DNA from 3 places in the Paenibacillus sp. FSL H3-0333 genome. Region 3 is predicted to be linked to each of the others. Evidence: predicted binding sites of a transcription regulator. Region 3 holds the regulator's gene; each other region holds the start of a gene.

The links. The regulator Rex, encoded in region 3, represses fermentation and respiration genes when NADH is low (regulators of the CRP and FNR family bind a similar motif). The targets are predictions, from matches to a motif close to TTGTGAAATATTTCACAA.
Region 1: MHH78_RS01305 (phosphoketolase family protein) is a predicted target of Rex. The motif match lies at 2,085-2,102, and genes of this name have one in related genera.
Region 2: ric (iron-sulfur cluster repair di-iron protein) is a predicted target of Rex. The motif match lies at 2,262-2,279, and genes of this name have one in related genera.

The regions. Positions count from the first base shown of each region.
Region 1 covers NZ_JBBODG010000001.1:317,706-323,474, reverse strand. Annotated here, with positions in the region: gene MHH78_RS01315 (response regulator) at 1-1,124, shown strand, start outside; gene MHH78_RS01310 (GntR family transcriptional regulator) at 1,217-1,939, shown strand; gene MHH78_RS01305 (phosphoketolase family protein) at 2,215-4,599, shown strand; gene MHH78_RS01300 (TIGR03915 family putative DNA repair protein) at 4,642-5,532, opposite strand; gene MHH78_RS01295 (putative DNA modification/repair radical SAM protein) at 5,532-5,769, opposite strand, start outside.
Region 2 covers NZ_JBBODG010000001.1:2,996,726-3,002,494, forward strand. Annotated here, with positions in the region: gene MHH78_RS13015 (winged helix-turn-helix transcriptional regulator) at 1-154, shown strand, start outside; gene MHH78_RS13020 (hypothetical protein) at 542-1,264, shown strand; gene MHH78_RS13025 (DUF6773 family protein) at 1,468-1,911, opposite strand; gene MHH78_RS13030 (helix-turn-helix transcriptional regulator) at 1,889-2,113, opposite strand; gene ric (iron-sulfur cluster repair di-iron protein) at 2,340-3,035, shown strand; gene MHH78_RS13040 (hypothetical protein) at 3,168-3,854, shown strand; gene nirB (nitrite reductase large subunit NirB) at 4,095-5,769, shown strand, end outside.
Region 3 covers NZ_JBBODG010000001.1:3,271,402-3,277,170, reverse strand. Annotated here, with positions in the region: gene MHH78_RS14375 (aminoglycoside adenylyltransferase domain-containing protein) at 1-451, opposite strand, end outside; gene MHH78_RS14370 (cell wall elongation regulator TseB-like domain-containing protein) at 650-1,171, opposite strand; gene MHH78_RS14365 (amidohydrolase) at 1,201-2,502, opposite strand; gene MHH78_RS14360 (redox-sensing transcriptional repressor Rex) at 2,492-3,142, opposite strand; gene dinG (ATP-dependent DNA helicase DinG) at 3,281-5,769, opposite strand, start outside.

The DNA of each region.
Region 1 (5,769 bases), 3.0 Mb from region 3:
ACGATGAAGAATTGGCACTAAAGGCTTTGGAACGCCAATTGCATGCGCTTGGGTGTTTTGAGATTATCGGCAAATATACCGATCCGCTGCAAGGGCAGCAAAAGGTAGAGGAGACCGAGACCGATATTGTGTTTCTCGATATTCATTTACCGGAGCTGAGCGGGATTGAGCTGGCGGAAAGGCTGCTGGAACGGAGACCCGATCTGCAGGTTGTATTCGTAACGGCATATGATAAGTATGCGATCAAGGCTTTTGAGCTGAATGCTCTGGATTATTTGCTTAAGCCGATTCATACGGACCGTCTGAAGCTTACAGTTCGGAGATTGAACGCTCAGCAGAAGCCTGGCCTGGCAGCCCGGGCAGCGTCAGCGCAGACAAGCTGGAGAATGCTGATGCTCGATGCCTTCCGGATCTACGAAGGGAGTCAGGAGCTTCCGTCACTGCAATGGAGAACGGCGAAGGCGCAGGAAATCTTCTTTTACCTACTGCATCATCGCGGCAAAGTGGTCAGTAAAGCTACCCTGATTGAATTGCTGTGGGCTGATTTTGATCCGAACAGGGCCTATCCGCAGTTATATACGGCTGTGTATCATATCCGCAAGATGCTGGAGCCCTTCAGCAGAGAACGGATTCTCCTGCAAAATACGGCGGACGGCTATCTGCTCAAGCTGAATGGCATCTGCCTGGACGTTGATGAGTTTGACCGCTTTATCCAAGCGGGGTTAGAGCTCTCGAATGACACCCTGCCCGAATACGAACGAATCCTGAAGCTGTTCAAGAGCGAATATCTGGAGGGGTACGATTATGTGTGGGCGGAGCTTGAACGGCAGAGATTCCAGCTGCAGTGGATTCGGCTGAAGCTGAATCTGGTCCGCTGGTATATGGGGAATGCAGAATATGAACAGGCCTTCAAGCATATTGAACAGGTCTGCACCCGCTATCCGTTAGAGGAGCAAGCGCAATTATTGTACATGCAAATATCGGATAGAATGGGCTTTCATTTTCTGGTGCAAAGACAGTATGTATTGCTGGAAACGGTCATGGAAGCAGAGGTTGCGGAGAAACCGAGCCGGGAGATTGTCAAATGGTATAGGGATTGGGACAACAAGCGTCAGAAAGGGTGAATCCGTGGATTCATCCTTTTTGCCCTATCTAAATTATGATATATTTAATCTTGAATATTTCGTTCTGCAAAGTTCCGGCGAAGGAGAACCCCATGACCCAATTTGTCTACAAGCAGATTATTGCTGACCTCAAAACAAAGATCTTTGCCGGGCAGTACGCCGATATGAAGCTGCCGGATGAGCGCAGTCTCAGCGAGGCGTATCAGGTTAGCCGCAGTACCATTAAGCGTGCGCTGATGAAGATGGAGAGCTCGGGCATTATTTTCAAGAAACGCGGCTCCGGCACCTTCATCAATCCGTTATACATAAAGAACGATTCGATCTTCAATTACGAAGGCTCTAATCTGGGGGTGTCGGATAACTTCCAGATGCACGGCAAGAAGCCGGAGATCAAGGTGCTAAGCTTCGAGGTCATCCGGCCCACGGAGGAGATTCAGCGGGATTTGTTCCTGATGCCCCATGATTTCGTGTATAAGATCGTGCGTCTGCGCCTGTTTGAAGGTGCGCCGTTCATGATTGAGACGGGATATATTCCGATTAAAATTGTGCAAAATCTCGACCAGACGATTATCGAGGGATCGATTTTTCATTATCTGGAGGAATCGCGCAATCTGGCGGTGACCAAATCCTTTTTGTCTATTTTTGCCGGGCCTTCACTGCTGAATGATCAGGAGCTGCTCCATCTTAAGGAGAATGAACCCGTAGGGATTATGGAGGGGATCTTCTTCCTGGATAACGGCACGCCGTTTGAGTTCTCGCATATGCGCTTCCATTATGAGTATCTGAAGTTTAACACGTTTGTATCTGTGCATTAACGGATGGACGGTGTAAATAGCATAACTGAGGTATAGCAGGCCGGGAGGAATCCCGGTCTTTTTAGCGTTTTTTAGTATAACAAATTAATCCATAATTATAAAAATAAACATCTTTTTGTGCGTGATTTGCAGAGGAATTCATACTATGTTCAAAATTTCACAATATTGGACCGTATTAATTTCTAAAAAGATTGAATTTCTGAAATGCCGATGTATGATGTAAATGTAGAAGTGATACATTCAATTTACAAAGAAAAATTTAGGGAGTGGAAGACATGGGATTAACAATCGAACAGGTGGATTATTCCTCGAAAACGTATCTGGCAAAGCTTGACGCTTACTGGCGTGCAACGAACTACATCTCCGTAGGCCAGCTTTATTTGAAGGATAATCCGTTGTTAAGAGAACCGCTGAAGGATGCAGACGTCAAAGTGAAGCCGATCGGACACTGGGGCACGATCCCTGGGCAGAACTTTATCTATGCGCATCTGAACCGCGTTATCACTAAATATGATCTCAACATGTTCTATATTGAAGGCCCGGGCCATGGCGGTCAGGTGATGGTATCGAACTCTTATCTTGACGGAACCTACACCGAAATCTACCCGCAGATCACTCAGGACATCTCTGGTCTGAAAAAGCTGTTCAAGCAGTTCTCCTTCCCTGGCGGTGTTGCCTCCCATGCAGCTCCTGAAACACCCGGATCGATTCATGAAGGCGGCGAGCTGGGTTACTCCCTATCGCACAGCGTGGGTTCGATTCTGGATAACCCTGACCTGATCTCAGCAGTCGTTGTAGGTGACGGCGAAGCAGAGACCGGTCCTCTGGCCGCTTCCTGGCTGTCCAACCGGTTCATCAACCCGATTACAGACGGTGCTGTATTACCGATTCTGCATTTGAACGGCTTCAAGATCAGCAACCCGACGATTCTGTCACGGATGAGCAGAGAAGAATTGACCGCCTATTTTGCCGGCAACGGCTGGGAAGCCTTCTTCGTAGAAGGCGAGAACCCGGATCTGATGCACCCGGAAATGGCGAAGGTGCTGGATACAATCGTAGAGAGAATTGCCGCCATTCAGAAGAATGCCCGTGAAAATAACGATACTGCCCGTCCGGTATGGCCGATGCTGGTCTTCCGCTCCCCTAAAGGCTGGACTGGTCCGAAATCGTGGGATGGCGTGCCGAACGAAGGCTCCTTCCGTGCCCACCAGGTGCCGATTCCGGTCGATCAGAAGAACATGAAGCATGCTCCGGCATTGCTTGAATGGCTGAACAGCTACAGACCTGAGGAACTGTTCGATGAGAATGGCCGTTTGAACGCAGATCTGGCTGAAATTCTGCCAACCGGCGACAGACGTATGGGCATGAACCCGGTAACCAATGCCGGCAAACTGATCAAAGACCTGCACAAGCCGAATTTCCGCAACTATACTCTCGATAATTCCGCTCCAGGCCAAGTGATTGCACAGGATATGGCGGTGCTGGGCAAATACCTGAAAGAGGTTGTTACGCTCAACGAAGAGAACCGCAACTTCAGAATCTTCGGACCGGATGAGACCATGTCTAACCGTTTGGGACCGGTATTCGAAGTGACCAAGCGTCAATGGATGGATGCCATTCAGGAACCGCAGGATGAATTCCTCGCTCCATACGGCCGTGTCATTGACTCCCAGCTGTCGGAGCATCAGGCAGAAGGAATTCTGGAAGGTTATGTACTGACCGGCCGCCACGGATTCTTCGCCAGCTATGAAGCGTTCCTGCGCGTGGTCGATTCGATGATCACCCAGCACTTCAAGTGGCTGCGCAAGGCTACAGATCAGACCTGGAGAGAAGACATTCCTTCCCTGAACGTGATCGCCACATCGACAGTGTTCCAGCAGGACCATAACGGTTATACCCACCAGGATCCGGGTCTGCTCGGCCATCTGGCTGACAAGAAGCCTGAATTCATCCGTGAGTATCTGCCGTCCGATGCGAACAGCTTGCTGGCTGTGTTCGACAAGATCCTGAATGACCGCCAGAAGATCAACCTGATCGTATCCTCCAAGCATCCGCGTCCGCAATGGTTCTCGGCTGACGAAGCTCAGGAGCTGGTGGACAAAGGCCTTAAGATCATTGACTGGGCCAGCACCGACAAAGGCGGAGAGCCGGATCTCGTTATCGCTTCTTCGGGTACCGAACCAACTATGGAAGCCTTGGCTGCCATCTCGATCCTGCATGAGAAGCTGCCTGAGCTGAAGATCCGCTACATCAACGTGGTCGACCTGCTGAAGCTCAGAAGTCAGAAGCTTGATCCGCGCGGCTTGTCTGACGATGAGTTTGATCAATTTTTCACAAAAGATAAACCGGTCATCTTCGCCTTCCACGGCTATGAAGGCCTGATCAAAGACCTGTTCTTCGACCGCCACAACCATAATCTGCATGTGCACGGCTACCGTGAGAATGGCGATATCACTACACCGTTCGATATGCGTGTCCTCAACCAGATGGACCGCTTCGATCTTACGAAGGAAGCTGTGCTGAGCCTGCCGGAAGCAAGCAAATACCAGGCCATCGCTGACGAGATGGACGCCATGGTGCAGAAGCATCACGCGTACATCCGTGAAGAAGGCATCGACCTTCCAGAGGTTGAGAGCTGGGTATGGAAGGCTTTGAACTAAGCTCTAGATGATCGTGTTATTTCATTAATAATATAGTAGGCTTCAATTAAGGAGCGCTCCGGTAGTCATGTTGATGGCTGCGGAGCGCTTTTTGTCCAATGATTGGAGCTGGATTATGGTCTCCGGGACCTCCGGCTGCAATACCTTCTTCCGCTGCGCCGCGGTGCGTACAGGGGCACCATTACTCCCATTCATCTCCAACATGTGCTTCCAGTAGTGCTTCGGCATCTTCGAGGAACGCAGCCGGTCATTGCGGCGCTCCTTGATGCCGATGGCATGATAGAAGCCAGTCCATAAGCGGCGGTACGCTTCCTCCGTCTCATCGGGTTCGGGCGGGGTCCAACCGTTTAGAGGCACGATGGCCACACGCCCGGGCTCATGAATCAGCGCAGCCCCATGGGTCTGGTCGTAGATCATGAAGCTCTCCTCCTGGAACCGGTCGCAGAAATGCTCCCGGATCACAGGCAGCACATAACCCTGAGGCTCAATCACTGCGGCCATGACCGGGCCGTATACGGAGAAGCGAACGAAGCCCGTATACAGATGCGCTTCATGCCGCAGCTGCTGGACAGCCTTCATCAGCGTGTTAACGGTGTCATCCGCCAGCATATTCATCACCTTGCGGCCATGCTGGAAGCCGAGATACAGGAAGTTCAGCAGCAGCATCTCCTTATCGGGGGCGCAGCTCCAGAAGCCCAGACGCACCAGCTCCTCGGCTTCGCGGCTGATCCGAAGCGGCAGGGACTTCAGTACTCGTGCGGCCTTGTCTTTGTCGGTCTCAATCCATTTCGCTTCCAGCAGCAGGCCTATTTCCCCGCCTTCAGCATGAATCGCCAGCGGTTTCTCCTTCCAGGCATAGCTCTCAAATACACAGCACAGCAGACCCTCGAAGCTTCCGTCATAGGTGTACGCCAGTGCGGACGGCTTGAACATCAGGCCTTCGCTCCTTTCTTGAGCAGGTCCCAACCATCTGCTGCCGGAAGGGCCGACAGGTTAAAGTCGTCGAACAGCGTGAGCTGCTCCACCTGCGGCTGCTGGAGAGCGAGCTGCTCCCCGGACATGAGCGAGCGAAGCAGGGTATGCTCGCTGACCTTCAGCCCTTCCAGCGGTTTGTCCTTGCAGGTGATGAAGAACTGGGCACGCTTGAGGACTACTCCCAGCTTCTTCAGC
Region 2 (5,769 bases), 270 kb from region 3:
GCGCATGAAGGATCTGGAATGCGAGGGCATTCTGGTACGTCATGTGTACCCGGAGACACCGGTGCGCATTGAGTATGAATTAACAGTGAAGGGCCGTGCGCTTGAGCCGGTCATGCAGCAAATCCAGTCCTGGGCCGAGAGCTGGGTGGAGTAGCAGTACCGTAATATATTTTTGATGACAGCCTCTTGCCGGGTATCCGGGTAAGGGGCTTTTCATATGCTGTTCTGCTTGAAATATAAGAATTTATAGGTTTCACACGATAACTTATCCTTCTATTTCTCGCTGAAACGGTACCGTCCTTTATAAGGACGGCAATGCCGTTTCCGCTTGTTTATGCAAATTTTGCCCAAATAAACCTTGCACTTAGGCCCTACCTGTGTAATATAATAGAACATACTAAATATTACGGATGTGTGGAAGCGTTAACAAAAGTAGGAAAAGCCCAGGGTTATGCGGCAGACGGATGCTTACGAGATGTGTTTTGGACGATGCTGATGGAAGGAAGCGGAGGGCTCACACAACTTTTAGGAGGCGAGGACCATGACCATCACCTTGTTTTCCCGGGAAATAACCTATGGAAAAAAGGATGTCGCCGAACTGGAGACTGCTTCGATTAAAGTACAGCTGATCTATGACAAGGTGCTGTTCATGCTTCATAACCATCTCCCGGATTCTCTGTGGGATGCGTGGATCGGTGTGCCGTATGAGATCATTTCTTCTCTATATAAAGGGGATAATGACAGCGGGAGCGTGTTTCAGAAATGGATTCAAGGCCCGTCCGGCTGGAAATGTATCGGTTGTGAGCGGCATTGCCTGGAGCCGGTAACGGCTAAGGGAGGGAGTGGCTCAAATGCTCAGCGCCGTTTTACTTTTCATAATGGAATTAGCCAGAGCATGGTACTTCAAGCTGTAATCTGGTCTATGTATGAGAACACGCGGCTGCTCCAGCCTTACTTGGGGGAGGAGGCTTTTCTGAGTGAGGAGGATATGGAGCTGATCTCTGTATATTTCGTGCCCACCTACCTTACCCCGGCACCGCTGAGCGAATTGAACAAACCGGCCAAAGAATACAAGGATAAGAACATCAGAGTGTATCAGGAATGGATCTCTGCCCCCGATCTGGTGTTGCAGTGGAACGGTGGCCTGACCGAAGGCAGATGGATGACGGGTGTATATGTGGATCATTCGCGGTTCGCCGGACTTGGCCCCTACCTAAAGGATGCGCAGGGCAAGCGGACTTATATGCAGGCGACGGTTCGATAGAAAAGGTGAAGCTCGAAAAAAGAGTGGAACTTGAAGCCAGGTCGTCGCTGCGGTGAACATTTGGACTTCCGGCCGCTATTGTGTTTGGATTTCCTGATACAAACCGCTCTTCGCGGTAGAAATCCAAACACAAAGGCGATCGCTCCGCTCCTCCAGTTCCAAATTTCCCCTCCGCTTCTTTTGCTTCAGCAGCACAAGCCACTCTACTCCGCCCGGTTATTCCTCCGTCGGATCAAGTACACGGTGCTTAAGATGACCAGTCCTGCTGTAACGGAAATGACCAGAATCACCTTCCCGTTCGCACCGCTGTTTGCTGCTGATTGAGCGGTTGGATTCACGAAGGTAACAACAAGGATGCAGGCTGCCACCACGGTCGCCAGCAGTGCACCCAGAACGTTTTTCCCTTTTGCTCCGCCCTGTGCTCCGCCCGGTCCCACATATGCACCGCTCCAGATCAGCCGTACGACATAGGAACCCACACCCAGCATGAAAATTGCGTAATTACTAAGCGGATATTCCAGCCACTTCATTCCGTAGTTTTGCAGCGCCATGTCTGCCAGCAATAAGAATGCCATCAAAAGAAATGCCTGATTCCCCGCCTTGTGCCGCTGCTGCAATTGTCTCTCATCCATGTTCGTTCTGCTCATCCTTCGTTCCCTCCCAAAATAATTGATCCAGCGTCTTCCCAAGGGTTACACAAATGTCAATGCACAACCTCAGGGTGGGGTTGTAATCACCATTCTCAATCGCGATAATTGTCTGTCTTGTGACCCCCACAGCATCTGCCAGCTGTTTTTGCGACATGTCTTTTGCTGCTCTGGAGGCTTTGAGCCTCAGATTCTTCCCCATTCCCTCACCTCACGCATATTGTAAAATATATAAAACAAAATGTCTAGTATATTTTACATAAGGTGGCTAGAAGTTCGCGTTCATTAAAATTTGTTATATTCAGTGCGTACAATCACAAGTTCCGCCTAAGGCCAGTGATAAGGTGTAGAAGTGAAAAGAAGCACAAACCTACTTCTAAACCTGAGGAGGGGCCAACATGGCGTCCAATCAATTAAACGATACAACAATTCATCCCGGGTTCACCCCGGAAGCAATGGTCAGAGATATTGTTCTGCAGTTCCCCAAAGCAGCTGATTATTTCAAGGCACAACGGATCGATTTCTGCTGCGGAGGTGCCAAGCCGCTGGCTGAAGCCGCTGCCGAGAAGGGTCTTGATCCGGCAGCAATGGTGCAGGAGCTGAACAAGCTGCAAGAGCAGCATCCGGTGCTCGAAGAGGATACCGCCTTGAACGAGGCTTCGTCTGAGGAGCTGGTGGATTATATTGTGAACAAGCATCACCGTTATCTGCGTGAAGAGCTTCCGCTAATCAGTCAAAATGTAACCAAGGTGTTCCGCGTTCACGGTGAGGATTCACCGCACCTCGGAGAGATGCACCGTCTGTTCAATATGCTGCGTGAAGAGCTGCTGCAGCATACAGCGAAGGAAGAAGAGAGCGAATTCCCTAAGATGCTGGCCTACACCCAGAACCCAACCGAAGAAGGACTTGCGGAGCTGCGCGGACTGCTGCATAATTTGGAAGCTGAGCATGACGGGGCCGGAGAGATTCTACGCGAGCTGCGCAGAGTTACTAATGACTACACACCGCCCGCACATGCCTGCACGACTTATCGCCTGACGTATGCCCGGCTTGAAGAGCTGGAAGGTATGACCTTCGAGCATGTGCATCTGGAGAACAATATTCTGTTCCTGCGTTATCAATAGGACCTGCTGCATTGGATAAGTCCCTTCGGGGACTTTTTACTTTTTCTTCCGGCAGAAATGATTTGAGAACCCTTCCTCTATGCGTTATCCTTAAAGAGTCCGGGAAAATACATATGAAGGCGGTGCCGTGGGATGTCCACGAAATGGATGCGCTTCATGCTGTGCCTTCTCTTGCTGGCCGCGGCAAGCGGTTGTGGCTTGGGATCAGAGAATGGCGGCAGCAGTAACGGAGGCCAGGGATTAACCTTTTCAGTCAAGGTGGGTGACAGTGAAATGGCCGGAAGCTCGGCCAGATTGCTTAACGAAGCTTACGTGGTTGGGAATTCAATAATAGAGCTGTTCAGAAAGAGCGGCGTTGTTACATTTTCAGCGGATGGAACTAGTATTCTTGAGGTGAATAAGGTCTCCCTGGGTGAGGACATGAACTGGGAGATTCAGGTGAACGGCAAGAAGGTTCAAGAGCTGAATACAACCCTGGAACCGGGTTCAGCCATTACGATGTCAGCAGGGCCTGCCGGAACCGGAAAGATGTTTCAGCCTGTCATCATCACTGTGAACGGGGGGAGCGAGCAGCCGGAGCTGACACATTCGCATGTGCTTTCTTTTATGCAGGATATGTCCGTCAAGGGACTGCTCAAGAACAGCGGTATGGTTCGGCTTGCCGAGGATAACCGGACGGTGCTTACTGTTATGGATTATACCCCGCTCAGCAGCGAGGAATGGAGACTGAAGGTCAACGATAAAGGCCTGCTCGGTAATGGAGTGGACATGAAGCTCAGTCCGCAGGACAAGCTGGAGATCTCTCTGGTACTGAAATAAGTGAATGAATGGATATCTGTGCGAAACTGCATGGGTATCCGTTTTTTTTGAATAAAATATCTCTGTGCTTCACGCCATAAGTTGTCCTATGAAAGAACGCGAGAAGTCATCTCCACTTGTGTGAAAAAATTCACATACCGTGTGACTGTGGTCACACTTGTCATGGAATTGGGGACAGTATAATTTCTCTATCAGGTAAAGTTATTGAAGAAATCAGAGTTTCTGAAGGAGGGTCTACCAGTGGCAGCGGAAAGAGAAAAGTTAGTGCTGATTGGGAATGGCATGGCGGGAGTAGGCACTATTGAGCAGATTCTGAAGCTGGGCGGCGCTTATGATATTACTGTCTTCGGCAGTGAGCCGCATCCCAACTATAACCGGATTATGTTGTCCTATGTACTTGAAGGCAGCAAAACGATTGAAGACATCATTCTTAATGATCTTGGGTGGTATGAGGATAATCATATTACACTGTATACTGGCACGACGGTTACCCGGATCGATGAACAGAACAAACTAATATTGACCGATAATGGACTGGCGGTTCCTTACGATAAAGCAATTATTGCCACAGGCTCGAATTCTTTCATTCTCCCCGTACCCGGCAGCACCAAGGATGGGGTAGTCGGCTTCCGCGATATCGCGGACTGTGATGCGATGCTGGCAGCAGCGAAGCAGTACCGCACGGCGGCTGTAATCGGCGGAGGATTGCTAGGTCTTGAAGCTGCGAAGGGCTTGGTCAATCTGGGCATGGAGGTTACCGTTGTGCATCTGCTGGAGGATCTGATGGAGCGTCAGCTGGACCGTACCGCTTCTTCCATGCTACAGGCAGAGCTTACGCGTCAAGGTGTGAAATTCGCCATGGGCAAGCAGACGGTAGAACTGACCGGCGAAGAACGGGTGACCGGACTGCGCTTCAGTGACGGCAGTGAGCTGCCCGCAGAGTTTGTAGTGATGGCTGTTGGAATCAAGCCGAATGTCCAGCTTGCGAAGGACAGCGGAATCACCGTTAACCGCGGGATTGTAGTTGACGATTATATGCAGACTTCTATGGCTGATGTGTATTCTGTCGGCGAATGTACAGAGCACCGGGGAACCTGCTACGGACTCGTCGCACCGTTATTCGAGCAGGGCATGGTTCTCGCCAAGCATCTGTCAGGTAGTCAGACTCCAGGCTATGAAGGTTCAGTTGTAGCAACCAAGCTCAAAATTTCCGGGGTAGATGTATTCTCCGCTGGTGAATTCACCGAAACACCGGAGCATACCGTCATTTCTGCCAAGGATGAATGGAAGCGAACCTACAAGAAGATTTTGCTTAAGGATAATGTGATTGTCGGTGCTGTTCTGTTCGGTGATGTAACGGAATCTGCCAACCTGCAGAAGCTTGTGAAAAACAGCACAGAGATGACCAATGAAATCTATGATGAAGTTATGGGCACGAGCTGCTGCGGCGGAGGCGGAGCCAAGAAAGGCATGTCTGTTGAAGCGATGGCCGATGAAGAAATCGTCTGCGGCTGCAACGGCGTAACCAAAAAAGCGATTGTGGATGCTGTTACGGAGAACGGCTTCACTACGGTGGATGAGATCAAAGCCTGCACGGGGGCAACCCGCTCCTGCGGCGGCTGTAAGCCGGTGGTAGAGCAGATTCTGCAATTCGTTCTCGGAGACAGCTTCCAGCAGAGCGCCAAGCAGGGAATCTGCAGCTGCACCTCGCTTAGCCGGGATGAGATCGTAGCCGAGATTACGGCTAAAGGCCTCCGGACCACCAAGGAAGTCATGCATGTCCTGGACTGGAAGCAGGCAGAAGGCTGTTCGAAATGCCGTCCTGCAGTGAACTATTATCTGGGTATGATCTACCCTGACACTCATGAGGATGAGAAGGAGTCACGGTTCGTCAATGAACGGATGAGCGCCAATA
Region 3 (5,769 bases):
CCGGCGCAAAGGCCTCGCGGATCAGCTCCCCGAACAAGATAAACCCGCGATGGTAGACTACTGCAAAATGCGCCGCCAGATCAGCATCCTCAAAGCCGCCGCACAGATAATTCTCATCAGTTCTGTACCGCTCTAAATGTGCTTCCGAAAAGTGAAATTCAAAAGGCGTAGGATACACAAAATTGCGCAGGTATGTCTTAAGGACGATAGATAGTTCAATTCCGCGCTTATTCGGCAGACTGTCATGATAAGCTACAATACGACTGGCAAGTCTATGACTGACCTCTGCGGGCAGCTTGTCATGTACGACGATCAGCAGATCGATATCGCTGGTATCGGGGTGAAAACAGCCCATCGCCAGTGAGCCATGCACGTAAATTCCCGACAGATTCTCCCCCAGCTCCTCCTTGAACAGATCCACCGCCTGATACAAATAGGACAAAATTTCCATATTATCAATTCCCCCTGTCTAAAATTCCGTCTCCTGTGGCTGATCTAATATACATGAATGGTATTGCAACCCGTATATACTCTCAAGCCCATGAACGGCTCTAACCTGTTCTTTACTCTTATGGATACACCAAAAAAAGCGGGAGCACAGTATCACTGTATCTCCCACTTCTCCTATAATCCAAGCCTGGCCGTCCGCTTAACGGTTCGGCAGACTGTACCCCTCACCAATGGCACTGCCATCCTTGAAGCGGTAAAAATTATAATAGAATCGCCCGTCTTTTTTGTAAAATAGCTGCCAGGCATATTCCCCGTTGTATACACCGGGCAGCAGCCGTTCGATCGTAATGTCCGGCAGCTGAGCGGCTATGATTCCGCGCATTTTCTCTTCTGAGGTGCCATTGCTCAGTTCCTCAGCATACAGGTCGTTGTCGCCTCCGGCAGGCTTGCCCTCCAAGGTGAAACGGACCCACACCATCAAATCGGTCCCTGCTTCATTTTTACCGGTCAGCACCCAGTAGATCTCATTCTCATTCCATACAGATTTCTGGGCCTTGGTTACCTCTGTTAGTCCGGCACGCGCCCGGGCCAGCTCCTTGGCCTCACTCCGCTCGTTCCACTGGTCCTTCATAATGTAGGCATAGAACTGGCTTAGTCCGAACAGAAGGAGCAGCACCACGGTAATCCCCAGCCAGATCCATTTTCCCCTCTTCTTCTTCACCACGCTGCTTCCTTTCCCGTTCCCCTGAATTACCGTTTAAGCAGGCTCTCGAACGTCTCCTGTGCTTTGCGGCGGATGGCTTCTTCATCAAGTGTCAGGCATTGTCCATGCTTCACAACCTGCTGGCCGTTCACCCATACATGCTCTACATCCTTGGCACTTGCCGAATATACGGCATGGGAGAGCAGATCGGTATGCGGCAGCAGATGAGGCTGGTCAATATCAAGTGCGATGAAGTCGGCCTTCATTCCTGCTGCAAGCCGGCCTACCCCGCTTAGGAAAATAGACTGCGCCCCGTACTCCGTAGCCATCAGAAGCGCCTCAGGAGCCGGTACCGCTGTAGGATCACCGCTTACGCCCTTGTGGATCAGAGCCGCCAGCCTCATCTCTTCGAACATATCCAGATTGTTGTTGCTTGCCGCGCCGTCTGTACCCAGGGAGACCTTAATCCCGGCTCTCAGCAGTTCAGGAACACGAGCAACCCCGCTGGCCAGCTTCAGGTTACTGCCGGGGTTATGCGACACGCCAACGTTATGGCGGGCCAGAATCCCGATCTCTTCATCGTTCAGATGAACCCCGTGGGCAATGAGCGAAGGACGGGTGAACATTCCGAGCTTCTCCAGATGTGCGACCGGACGCAGGCCGTAGTCGGCCACGTTCTGTTCCACTTCATGGCGCGTCTCGGACATATGGGTGTGCATTGGCAGGTCCAGATCATGGGCAGCCTGCACAAACTTCATGAAAAACTCTGGAGGACAGGTGTACGGGGCGTGCGGTGAGAGCATGGTCGTAATTCTGCCGTCAGCCTTGCCGTGCCAGTTACGGGCAAAAGCAATCGCCTCAGCGAGCTTCGCTTGCTGTACCTCTTCCGGGCACAGCCCAATTACGCCGCGCATCAACACCGCACGAATACCGGACTGCTCGGTCACTTCCGCTACCCGGTCCATATGATCATACATATCGAGGAAGGTGGTTGTGCCGCCCTTCAGCATCTCCAGCACGGACAACGAGGTTCCCCAATATACATCATCACCAGTGAATTTCTCTTCCATCGGCCACATCTTCTCCTGCAGCCAAGACTGAAGCACCATATCGTCGCCGTATCCGCGCAGCAGTGACATTGCAGTATGACCATGGGTATTGACCAGACCAGGCATGAACAGCAGACGGCTGCCGTCTACGACCTGTGCGCCATCCTCCACTACTGGCTCAGCTTCACCTATGTAAGTAATCAAATCATTCTCCAGGGTCATGTACCCGCTCAGAACCGGCTTGTCACTGCCCGGAACCAGGAAGTGCCCATTCTTGATTATCGTGATCTTACTGCTCATCTTCAGCCTCATCCTTTCCATCATGCAAATAATAGGCCAAGCTCTGCAGATCTGTGGTGAAATCTGCGGCATGAATCCGGATATTGGCAGGCGTCTTGAGAATAACCGGTGCGAAGTTCAGAATCGCCTCGATACCGGAATCGACAAGAATATCAGCTACGTTCTGGGCTTCGCTGTCGGGCACGGTAATAATCCCGATCCGGATGCCCTGCGAACGGATTGTACTGCTTAGCTCCTCCATCGGCTGCACAACCAGCGAGTTGATTTGCTGGCCCACCTTCGGCGGGTAGGCATCGAAGATGGCAGTAATCTTCATCGTATCCTTTAAGTAAGCGTTGTAGTTTGACAAGGCATGACCGAGATTACCGGCTCCAACCAGTGCAACATTAATTTGCTGGTCAAGCTTCAGGATATGGCGGATCTTCTCAATCAGATAAGATACATCATAGCCGATGCCTTTTCTGCCAAAATCACCGAAATAAGCCAAATCCTTACGGATCTGGGCGGGATTCAGATCAAGCTTCTGGCCCAGCTCCTGGGAAGAGACTGTGGAGATTTCACGTTTTTGGAGATCGTTCAGGAAACGCAGGTACACTGGTAGCCTGCGCACGACGGCCTCCGATATTTTATCCGATTTCATGTATTCTCCTCCTTAAAAGTTGTGTTAGACCCGTACAATTATAGCAACCGTGCCCCGCCGCCTGCCGGAGTGGCAGGGCAGGCGGGAACGGATCTTCAGGTTAATCATGACTTATTAATAATAGCAATAGCAGATGAATTAGGAAACCCCGCCGTCATCCAGCCATTCGGCAATTCTCGGGACCATCTGCTCGGTGAGCATATGCTCCATCTTGGGACCGGGGAGCGAGTACAGGAAGTACTTTCCGTAATGCGATTCAATGACTCTGGTATCGTACACAATTACGATGCCCCGGTCCTGCGCCGTGCGGACCAGCCGCCCGAAGCCCTGCTTGAAGCGGATGACGGCCTGCGGCACGGACAGCTTCATGAACGGATTCTTCTTCTGTGCCTGAAGCAGCTCCGACTTCGCTTCTGCCAGCGGGTGATTCGGCGGCTGGAACGGCAGTCTGACAATCGCCAGGCAGGTCAATGCTTCTCCCGGGATATCCACCCCTTCCCAGAAGCTGCTGGTACCCAGCAAGACCGAAGCCGGGCTATCCTGGAAGCGGCGGATCAGCTTGCTCCGGCTGCCGCCTTCCACGCCTTGTCCCAGCACCGCGATATCCTGTGAGGCAAGCGCCTCCTTCAGCGGTTCATACACCTGGCGCAGCATCTTGTAGGAGGTGAACAGCACCAGCATCCGCCCCCGTGTTGTTACAGCTGTCTCGGCAAGGGAGTGCACGAGGGTGTCCACAAAGCGGGCATCACCTATACTTCCCTTGACGCTAGGGAAGTCCCGGGGAATGACCAGGAGAGCCTGCTCACGATACTTGAATGGCGATGGAAGCAGTGCAGTCATCAGACGCCTCTGCTCGGCAGCCTCGCCAAGACCCAGGTTATCGATCATGAACTGGAAGGATTTATCCACGGATAAGGTGGCCGAGGTCAGGATAATGCTCTTCTTCTTATCGAAGAACAGCTCCCTGAGCTGGGTGCTGACATCTACGGGAACAGCATACATTTGCAGCGACTTGCCCTTATAATTGCCGCTTCCCTCCAGCCAATACACGATATTCTCATCGTTCAGACTCATGAAGAAGCGGATCTGCTCTCTAATGGATGCCAGATCCTTGAATAACCCGCCGATATCAGTCACAAGACTGTCTGAGGAGGACTGGCTGTCCGTGTCACGCATCTCATTGAGCATTTTGTCGCCCTTGCGGATGATATCGCTCAGACTGAGGTTCAGTGTATTCTCAAGGGCAGCCAGCTCCTCCCAATCCTTCGGCTTCTTGCCCGGCTGCAGGCGTGCCACCAGCTGGCCTGCTTCACCGGCTCCGGCATCGCTGCGCTCGGGCAGCAGGCTGAAGAGCCTGTCACTAAGCGCATCCCAGGACTCCTTCACCGTCAGCAGATCTGGATAGATCCGGTCGATCACGCCGCTCCATTCGGAGGCCTGCTCACTGCCTGAAGACTGCAGACTCTGGCGGAGGGCAGGCAGCTGCCCGCTACGGCTATCTTTATAGAGACGGGTGAGGGTATGGGCGAATGTGAAATATTTCATCTGCATGCCAAGATGCTTGCCGGCAATATCCTCCAGATGATGGGCTTCATCAATAACAAGATGGTCGTACGCCGGAAGAAGCTGATGCCCGGCTTTGACATCTGCGAACAGCTTGGAGTGATTGGTGACCACCACATCGGAGATCCCGGCTTCATGCTTGGCCCGGTGGTAATAGCATTTGCGGAACCAGGGACAGGCGCGTCCCAGGCAGGAGTCGGTATCACTGGAAACAGTCTCCCAGAAATCGCCGCCCCGTCCGCTTAAGTTAAGCTCCTCATCATCGCCGGTCGTCGTCTGGGTCAGCCAGACGAGCATTTGCGCAGCGGTGAGCGCTTCTTCCCTTGGACTCGTAAAGTCCTTTTTGTTCATTCTATGTTCGAACTTGCGCAGACACAAATAGTGCCCTCTTCCCTTAAAGATGGAGGCCTTGAACGGGAACGGCACAACGCTGGTTAAGAGCGGGATATCCCGCTCCCGCAGCTGATCCTGAAGGTTAATGGTATGAGTGCTGACCATCACCTTCTGATTACTTTTCACACTATGGTAGATGGCCGGAAGCAGATAACCCAGCGATTTGCCGGTGCCTGTTCCCGCTTCAATCAGCAGATGCTTGTCCTGCTCAAGTGCTGTAATGACCTCATGGATCATCAGCTCCTGGGCTTCGCGGCTCTCATACTGGGGAAGAGCAGCCTTCAGCCGCTTGGTTACCTCATCCATATATTCTTCAAAGGTAATATTCTCCAGCGGATTGACGCTTCCTTCCTCCCGTGGCGAATCCAGCTCTGCCCAGTCCCCCACAGCCAGCGCAAGCTGGCGGTAGAAGCTCAGCTCACCTTCCGGCTGAAAGGTCTCCATCTCCCGCTCCCGCAGCAGACCGTCGAAATACCAGGCCAGATCACTGTCTTCGTCCGCGAACAGCTCATTCAGCCGCTGAATCGTCAAGAGCGGCAGACTCTGCAGCTCTTCCAGACATTTGAGCAGCACAATAGCCGTGGCAAGCGCATCACTGTCCGCCTGATGGGGACGGTCATGCGTAATGCCGAAGTGGCTGCTTACCGCGCCAAGCTGATAAGTGCTCAGCG